2 regions of the Brevibacterium sp. BRM-1 genome follow, and region 2 is predicted to be linked to the other one. Evidence: predicted binding sites of a transcription regulator. Region 2 holds the regulator's gene; the other holds the start of a gene.
The links. Region 2 encodes HspR, which represses chaperone genes until heat shock. Its sites were predicted from a motif close to AAGTTGAGTCNNNNNGACTCAACTT; they were not measured.
Positions count from the first base shown of each region.

Region 1: BRM1_RS02495 (Hsp20/alpha crystallin family protein) is a predicted target of HspR. The motif match lies at 1,681-1,705, and genes of this name have one in related genera.

Region 1 covers NZ_CP113788.1:571,552-575,924, reverse strand. Annotated here, with positions in the region: gene BRM1_RS02505 (pyridoxal-phosphate dependent enzyme) at 1-97, opposite strand, end outside; gene BRM1_RS02500 (Zn-dependent hydrolase) at 94-1,377, opposite strand; gene BRM1_RS02495 (Hsp20/alpha crystallin family protein) at 1,735-2,208, shown strand; gene BRM1_RS02490 (class I SAM-dependent methyltransferase) at 2,503-3,237, opposite strand; gene BRM1_RS02485 (endonuclease/exonuclease/phosphatase family protein) at 3,250-4,272, opposite strand; gene BRM1_RS02480 (aminotransferase class I/II-fold pyridoxal phosphate-dependent enzyme) at 4,345-4,373, shown strand, end outside.
Region 2 covers NZ_CP113788.1:1,899,349-1,903,721, reverse strand. Annotated here, with positions in the region: gene dnaK (molecular chaperone DnaK) at 1-643, shown strand, start outside; gene BRM1_RS08285 (nucleotide exchange factor GrpE) at 643-1,326, shown strand; gene BRM1_RS08280 (DnaJ C-terminal domain-containing protein) at 1,515-2,591, shown strand; gene BRM1_RS08275 (heat shock protein transcriptional repressor HspR) at 2,597-3,043, shown strand; gene BRM1_RS08270 (hypothetical protein) at 3,265-3,429, opposite strand; gene BRM1_RS08265 (hypothetical protein) at 3,463-4,041, opposite strand; gene BRM1_RS08260 (N-acetylmuramoyl-L-alanine amidase) at 4,351-4,373, shown strand, end outside.

The DNA of each region.
Region 1 (4,373 bases), 1.3 Mb from region 2:
GGGCCGGTTCGTCGCTCCGCCAGTCTCGGGCGGCGGGGCGCGAGCGGATCGCAAACTCCGTCTCGGCGCCCGGCAGCGGATGGTCCTGCGCGCTCATCGCGTACCCTCCTGTGCAAGGCGGGCAATCGTGTTGAGCAGCGTGGAGGCCCCGGCCGCGCAGTCCTCCGGGGTGGAGTACTCGCGCGGATTGTGGCTGATTCCGTCGTATTGGCCGCGTACGAAGACCATGGCGGTGGGGGCCAGTGCAGCGATCTCCTGGGCGTCGTGGCCCGCGCCGGACATGAGCCGCGGGGCGGCATGGCCCAGATCGGCGGCGGCCTTCTCGATGGTGTCCTGAATGTCTGCGGAGAACGGAACCGGGGAGGTCCGGGCCATCCGAGCGGTCTCGACGCCCAGCCCCGGCTGTGAAGACGGCAGGGAGTCGAGGAACCCCGCGAGCTCGCGTTCGGCCGCCTCCACGTCCTGATCGTCGGGGTTGCGCAAGTCGACGGTGAGCTCCGCACGGTCGGGGACGACGCTCGGCAGCCCGGGGTGAACGCTCAGACATCCCACCGTGCCCCGCAGGCGGCCGAACCGGCCGGAATCGACCATCTCGCGGACCTTGACGACGATCTGGGCGGCGGCGAGCCCTGCGTCGGCGCGCAGCTGCGTGGGTGTCGTGCCCGCGTGGGCCGCGCGCCCGTGGATCGTCACCCGCTGCCACGAAATCGCCTGGACTCCGGTGACGACCCCCAGCGCAGCGCCGCTGTGCTGGAGGACGGGGCCCTGTTCGATGTGGCACTCGACGTAGGCGTGCGGCGGGTCAAGGAGTGCCGGCCCCTTCCCCGCAAAGCCGATCCGGCGCAGCTCGTCGCCGAACGCGCGCCCCTCCGCGTCTGTGAGGCCATGCGCGGTCGCCAGCTCGATGCGCCCCGCCGCCACCGCGGAGCCGAGCATGTCGGTGCCGAACCGCACGCCCTCCTCTTCGGTGAAGGCGGCGATGACGATGGGCCGCTCGGTGACGATGCCGCTGTCGTTGAGGGTGCGGACCGCTTCGATGCCCGACAGGACCCCCAGGCAGCCGTCGAACGCGCCGGCGGTTCCGACAGAGTCGATGTGCGAACCCGCCATGACCGGAGCGAGATCGTCGCGGCGCCCAGGGCGCCGGCCGAAGATCGAGCCCATGGGGTCGATCGACACCTCGAGGCCCGCCGCTTCCATCCACCCGACTACGAGGCGGCGGCCGGCCGCGTCCTCGTCGGTCAGCGACTGCCGGTTGACTCCCCACAGCCCGGTGGGCTCGTCCTCATACGCGCCGATCCGCGCGAGCTCCATGAGGTCGGACCACAGGCGATCGCCGTCGATGCGGAGAACGGGTGGTTCGAGGGCGCTGTCCATGCGAGGGCCTTTCCGGGAGGCGGGCCGGGCGAGTGCCCGAGCGTCGTGGGACCCACATTACGAAGGCCGCGACCGGTAAGTCGAGCGAATGTTTCTCACGATAACCATTCACCGTTACTACACAGTCTGTGCGCTGCGCCGACCGCCCGCGCCAGCGGACGTGCAGGGCCCCCAGGGGCCAGCGCGAGTCCGCGCCCCCGTCGCGGAGGAAGACCACTCCTCCCCTGGTCTGTCCCCGTCCTGGCTCTCAACTTTCTGCCAGCATCGTCTCATCCGTTTTCCAGCTGAACGGGAATGATCGCCAAGTTGAGTGTGTTGGACTCAATGTAACGACCTGTTCCGACGAAAGGACACATCATGGCCCCGAAGTTCGAGCCCCTGCGCGACATCGACCGCTTCATCACCGAGGTGGCCCGCAGCTCGCAGTCCGCGGCGCTGCCGATGGACCTCTACCGCGACGGCGAGGTGTTCATCGCCCGCATCGACATGCCCGGCGTCGATCCCTCGAGCATCGACGTCGACGTCGAGGACCGCACCCTCACGGTGCGCAGCGAGCGCCAGCCCGTCAGCGCCGAGGGCGTCCAGTGGCTCACCCGCGAGCGCCCCACGGGGACGTTCGCCCGCCAGCTGACGCTCGGCAGCCGCGTCGCGCTCGACAAGATCTCCGCGGACTTCAGCGACGGCGTCCTCACGCTCACCATCCCGGTGTCCGAGGAGGCCAAGCCGCGCAAGATCGCCGTGCAGCACCAGGCCGGCCGCACGGAGAACTCCGTGAGCTCGACCGCCACGTCCGCACCGCAGCACAAGGACGCATCAGGCACCGAGTCCTGAGCCGCACCCGCGAAACGAGGCCGCAGCCCGCTTGAGCTGCGGCCTCGTCGCGTCCGGGGCACTCCACGCCGACCGGGGCGCCTCGGCGATGTGCCCCCTGCCCCGTCTTCGCAACCGGCGGCTTTCCCCCGACCGACTACCGTCGGCCCCATCGGCTGCTTCCCCCGCACCGACTACCCTCCGCCCCATCGGCGAGCGGCACCCAACCCGGGAGCCGCTCGGACCCATCCCGAGCCATTCCGCTCACTCGACCCGAAGCCCGGTGGCGATTCCTCCCCGAGGCGCCGCAGTCGGCTAGCTTCGGGCCCGCGCCACGGCGAGCAGGCACAGATACGGCAGCCCGAAGGGCTCGGGCATGGGATGCTCCCGGCCCAGGAAGTCGCGGATGTTGCCCGCCACCCGCGCCCGGGTGGCCTCGTCGGAGCGCAGCCAGTACGAGCGCGTCGCGGCCAGCTCCACGGCGCGCTCCACCGACATCTCCTGGCGGAACTCCACCACCGCGACGGAGCTGGGCCCGAACCCGGGCAGCTCCGGGCGCCAGGAGGGGCGGTAGACGTCGCCCGCGTGCATGATGCGGCTCAGGCGCAGCACCCAGTCGAGGCGCACGTCGAGCTGGTTGACGACGATCGCCGCCGCTCCCCCGGGCGCCAGCACGCGCCGCAGCTCGGCCGCCGCACGCGGCGCGTCGAACCAGTGCCAGGCCTGGGCCACCGTCGCCAGCCCGAACGCGCCCGAGGCCACGGGCAGGGCCTCCGCGGTGCCGAGCAGCCCCGGCACAGGATTGCGGGTGAGGGCCGCCCGGTCGGGATCCACGGCCGTGACCTCGCAGCCCCGCGCGGCCAGGCCCGCGCTGAGCTTGCCCGTGCCGGCGCCCACGTCGAGCACCGGACGGCCCGCGGCCAGTCCCTCCAACCGCGTGAGCACCTCGGCGGGATAGCCCGGGCGCACGGCATCGTAGGCGGCGGCGTCCGCACCGAAGCCGCGGCCGTAGGCACGCTTGGCCTGGGGCGAGAGTCGGGGGTGGTCCACTCCCCCATTCAATCAGCCGCGCCGGTCGTAGACGATCGCGAGCCCCCGGTGATCGCTGCCCGCGATGTCGAACAGCTCGCCGGAGACAGCCGCGAAGGCGCGCCCGTCGTAGAGCTGGTGGTCGATGCGCGCGCCCAGGGCCGCCGGCAGATCGGCCGGCCACGAGCCCAGGCCACCCATCCGCAGCCGGGTGCCCGCGTCGGCGCAGCCGTTGCGCTCGCGCAGCACCGCGCTGTCCACCGAGGCGTTGAAGTCCCCCGCCACGATCGTGCCGGCCGCGCAGAGCCCGACGGCCGCGCGGACGGTGCGCGCCCACGCCCGTTGGACGGGCGCCCGCTCCACCGGTGCGGCGGTGTGGATGGAGAACAGCGTGCCCGCGTCCGTGGCGAATCCCGCGGCGGCCGTGGGCAGGGGCCCCTCGACGGCGCGCGGGTGCAGGCCGCGGCGCACCGCGAGGATCGTGTCCGGGGCGTCCGGGTCCTGCCCGGTCGGGGCGGAGAGCGCGAACTCGGCGCCGAGCCCCACCGCCGCGAGCTCGCGCTCGAGCTGCCCGCGGTGTGCCTCCTGCAGGGCGATCGCGTCCGCGCCCGCCCGGCGGGCGGCGGCGATGACGGAGCCGTAGCTGCGGTTGCTCAGCAGCACATTGGCATCGACGACGACGAGGCGCTCGCGGGCCACAGCGCCGGTGGCACCCGTGCGGCCCATCCCCCGGGCGGCCACCGCGGCGCCCACCGCCGCGGCGAAGACGGCAAGGCCCACACCGCCCGCCAGGAGCGCCGAGGCCCACCGCAGCTGGCGGCGCCGGCGCAGCAGCGCCGCGCCCAGCGCGGTGGCGCCCGCGGCCGCGAGCAGCGCGGCCAGCACGGTGGCCGCGCGCAGCGCCGCGAGCTGCGCGAAGCCCGTCACCGTGCCCAGGCCCAGGAGGTTCGGAACGAAGAGCAGCGCCGCTGCGATGAGCGCCGCGACCAGCCCGGCGCGGACCCCGAGGCGCGAGAGGCGGCGGGGCCGCGGGGCGCCTCGGCGGGGGGATGGCATGGTGCATAGGATAGAGCGTGCGCACCAGGACCGGGGCCGGCCAGGCCCCGCCGAGTCACGATGGAGCCGACTATGACCGCAGCGCAGGATCCGCAGGCCGC
Region 2 (4,373 bases):
GTCCGTGTCGATCCAGGTCTTCCAGGGCGAGCGCGAGTTCACCCGCGACAACAAGCCGCTTGGCACGTTCGAGCTCACCGGCATCGCGCCGGCCCCCCGCGGCATGCCGCAGATCGAGGTGTCCTTCGACATCGACGCCAACGGCATCGTGCACGTGTCCGCCACGGACAAGGGCACGGGCCAGGAGCAGTCGATGACGATCACCGGCGGATCCGCGATCCCGCAGGAGGACATCGACCGCATGGTTCGCGAGGCCGAGGAGCACGCCTCCGAGGACAAGGCCAAGCGCGAGGCCGCCGATCAGCGCAACATGGCGGAGAACCTGGCGTACTCCACGGAGAAGCTCGTTACCGACAACGGCGACAAGCTGCCCGAGGACGTCAAGTCCCAGGTCACGGCCGATGTGGAGGCGCTGAAGGAAGCGCTCAAGGGCGATGACGACGACGCGGTCAAGGCCGCGGCGGACAAGCTCACTGAGAGCCAGTCGAAGATCGGCGAGGCGCTCTACGCGGCCCAGTCCGCGCAGGAGGGCCAGGCCGACGGCGCCCAGGGCGGCGCCGGAGCCTCCGATGCCGATTCCGGTTCCGACGACGACGTCGTCGATGCCGAGGTCGTCGACGATGAGGACGAGGGGAAGAAGTAATGACCGCCGAGAATCCCGAGAACGGCCCCCAGTCAGACCAGGGCAACCAGGAGGACCAGGCCGCGCAGGGCTTCTCGTTCAGCGACAAGCGCCGGGTCGACCCGGACTCCGGCGCGGTCCGCGAGCCGCACGAGGCCGAGGCGGGGGCGGGCGCTGGCCCGGCCGGCGCCTCGGCCGCGGAGGGGGCCGCAGACGCTGCGGACCTGGGCGTCGACATCCCCGATGACGCCTCCGCGCTGGATCCGGAGAACGCCCCCGCCCCGCAGAGCGAGGAGGCCGCCAAGTACCTCGACGACCTCCAGCGGCTCAACGCCGAGTACGCGGCCTACCGCCGCCGCTCGGCGCGGGAGCAGGACAAGGCGCGCGCCGCCGGTGCCGCCTCGTTCGCCGAGGCGATCATCCCGGTGCTCGACGAGGTCAAGCTGGCCGCCGACAACGGCGACGTCACGGGCCCCTTCGAGTCGCACGTGGCCAAGCTGCGCGCGGCCCTGGAGAAGGCGGGCTTCGTGCAGTACGGCGAGGTCGGCGAGGAGTTCGACCCGAACATCCATGAGGCCCTCATGCAGCAGCCCAGCGACGAAGTCGGCGAGCCCACCGTGTTCGCCGTCATGCAGCCGGGCTACCGGTTGGGCGACCGGGTCCTGCGCGCGGCGCGCGTGGGAGTCTCCCAGCCCGCAGAATGAGCGGTCGTCCGGGGCGGTTCGGCCGTCCCGGACGCGGTCTCGGTTCCGGGCAGCGCCCCAGCGGGGGCGCCTCCCGGAACCGTGAGCGCAGCAGCCGCACACGCGTGGGGCACACCGAACGGCGTGAGCAGCAGACAGCAGATTTTTCAGCACTGATTGGGCGCTATGCCTGAGGAAGGGGGTGCCAGGTGACAGCCGGACCTCAGAACGACTGGTTCGAGAAGGACTTCTACAAGACCCTCGGAGTCTCCAAGGACGCCTCCGAACAGGAGATCAAGAAGGCCTACCGGAAGCTCGCCCGGAAATACCACCCGGATACGAATCCCGGCGACAAGGCCGCGGAGGAGAAGTTCAAGGAGATCAGCCAGGCCAATCAGGTCCTGGCCGATCCGGAGACCCGCAAGCAGTACGACCAGGTCCGCGCCATGGGCTCCGGGGCGCGCTTCAGCGCCGGCTCCGGTGGCAGCGCCGGCGGCGGCGGGTTCGAAGACGTCTTCTCCGACCTGTTCGGCGGTGGCGGGGGCGGCCGCACGCGCTACACGACACGCGGCGGTGGCTACCCGGGCACCTCGGGCGGCGGCTTCGGAGGTGGCTTCGGCGGCGGCCAGCAGGGCTACGGCGGCGGCGAGGTGCCGTTCGACCTCGATGACCTGCTCGGCGGCTTCGGCGGCTCCGGCGGTGGATTCGGCGGCGGGTACTCGACCGGCCCCACGAAGGGCGGGGACATCCGCTCGACCACCACGCTGAACTTCACCGAGGCGGCCAAGGGCGCGAGCGTGCGCCTGAAGATGCCCAGCGGCAAGACGCTGACCGTGCGCACGCCCGTGGGCGTCAAGGACGGCCAGAAGATCAAGCTCAAGGGCAAGGGCAAGGCCAGCCCCAACGGCGGGGAGAGCGGCGACGTCATCCTCACCGTCCACGTGGAGAAGCACCCGGTCTTCACCCGCGACGGGGACAACCTGCGCCTCGAGCTGCCGGTGACCTTCCCGGAGGCCGCGCTGGGGGCCACCGTCGAGGTGCCTACCCTGGACGGGCCCACCGTGAAGATGAAGATCCCGGCGGGCACCCCGTCCGGCCGCGTCCTGCGCGTGCGCGGCAAGGGCATCGAGGGCAAGGCCCGCCGCGGCGACCTGCTCGTCACCGTCGAGGTGGTCGTGCCGAAGAAGCTCGACGACGCGGCCAAGGAGGCCGTCGAGGCGTTTGCGAAGGCGACCGAGGGCGAGGATCCCAGGAAGGACCTCTACAGCAAGGCGAAGGCGAGCTGAGTGCGATGCAGATCGACGAGAATGCCGCCCTCTACGTGATCTCCGTGGCCGCGGAGCTTGCGGGCATGCACCCGCAGACGCTGCGGCAGTACGACCGGATGGGCCTCGTGACGCCCAAGCGCGCGGCGGGCCGCGGACGGCGCTATTCCGCCGAGGACGTCCGCCGTTTGCGCCTCATCCAGCAGCTCTCCCAGGAGGAGGGGATCAACCTGGCGGGCATCCGCCGGATCCTCGAGCTCAGCGAGGAGGTGCGCCGCGCCCAGCGCAGAGCCAGTGCGCTCAGCGCTCAGCTGCGCGGGATGCGCGAGCGCCCTTCGGGTGCCGATCGCGTGTTCGCGGCCGGCACCTCCGGGGACGTCGTCTCGATCGTCCACGGTCGCCAGCGCCGGCGCACCGGGTTTGCCGGGGCGCTCATGCCGGCCGGGACGCTGCGGGAGGCGGCCGGGCAGTAGGGGCGGTACATTGCGAGGCTGGTCCTGCTGAATGCCAAGCGTGCAGCAACGCCAGCGGCGGCGCCCGCACCAGACTCTCGGGAGGGCTCGCTGCGGTGAGCGCGACCGCTGACTCGACCACGGACAGTGACTACGGCCGGGCAACCATTCTCATGGTTGCCCGGCCGTTGTGTTACCCGGGGCCGCCCCGCACGACTCCTGTCAGCACGCGGTGTTCTCCCTCAGCGTTTGACAGTGAATGTCGTTTTGGTCTGACGCGCGTAATCAGGGGTGAGCGTGATGATGTACTTGCCGGGTTTCTTCGACATCAGTCGCGCGACGCGCTTGGTAATACGATAGGCGGGCTTAAGGAAACCGTCGTTTCGGATCGTGCGCTTCGCGATCACCTTCTTGCTGCCGCTTTTGCGAATCGTGAAGCGCTAGTCACCTGCATCGTAGTTCGACTTGTTTAACCTGGCGATTGGCTTGTGCCTTGCGCCACGAAGGCTCTTTGCGCGAAGCGCTTTTGGCGAAACTGTGAGTTTTGCACCCTTAAAATCGTCTAGTATCGGCACGCTACGTGCAAAATAGAATGAATCTATTGTTTCTTCGTAACCGAGTTCGTCAAACCCCATGATCTCAATATGCATCTCGTGCGGACCGGGCGTGGAAAGGCTAATTTTGTACATAGCTTTACCAGAGGCGCTTACTCGAACCGGTTTAGTGCAGTATGAGCTGACGTCATTAGTTACAATCACCGTGCAGAGTCGCACTCTGGCCTTCGGTTTGAGATTGCTCGCTTCAAAGCGCACCCCTTTTCTCGCATTAGAAGAGTAAAGCGGACCCTTGGTGAGCTGCTTTAAAGCAGGTTTTTTCTTCTTGCCTGCTAATGCGTGCGGGCTGTGTGTTTTCGAGTCCATCTTCGATGGTGTTGCGTGGGTAGTGGCAGACGCCGGCGTCGAGGCGATGAGGGCGGTCGCGGCGAGTGCTGCGGCTGCGAAGAGCGCAGGGATCTTCATGGTGCTCCTGGGGGAGAGGGAGTCGGGCGACTCGTTGATGTACGGAATTCGGAATCCGTGGTCGGAACGTAACACCTGCTGAGCGGCAATGGGGCCGCGGTTGTGTTGCGGTGGCACGGCGATAAATTACGAAATGGCAACGATCTATCTCGGGGCGTTCCCCTGGATTGTCGGCTCCGGGCTGCACACCATAATCTGCAAGAGTTCCCACTCGACTCTCAGTCGACTTCGGGGGAGCGCTCCCCGCCCATCCCTGCTGTCCGCTCGGCTTCGCCCGCACGGTCGGCCGACCGAAGGACCCCACACTCCATGAAATCCACCATCCTCTTGGC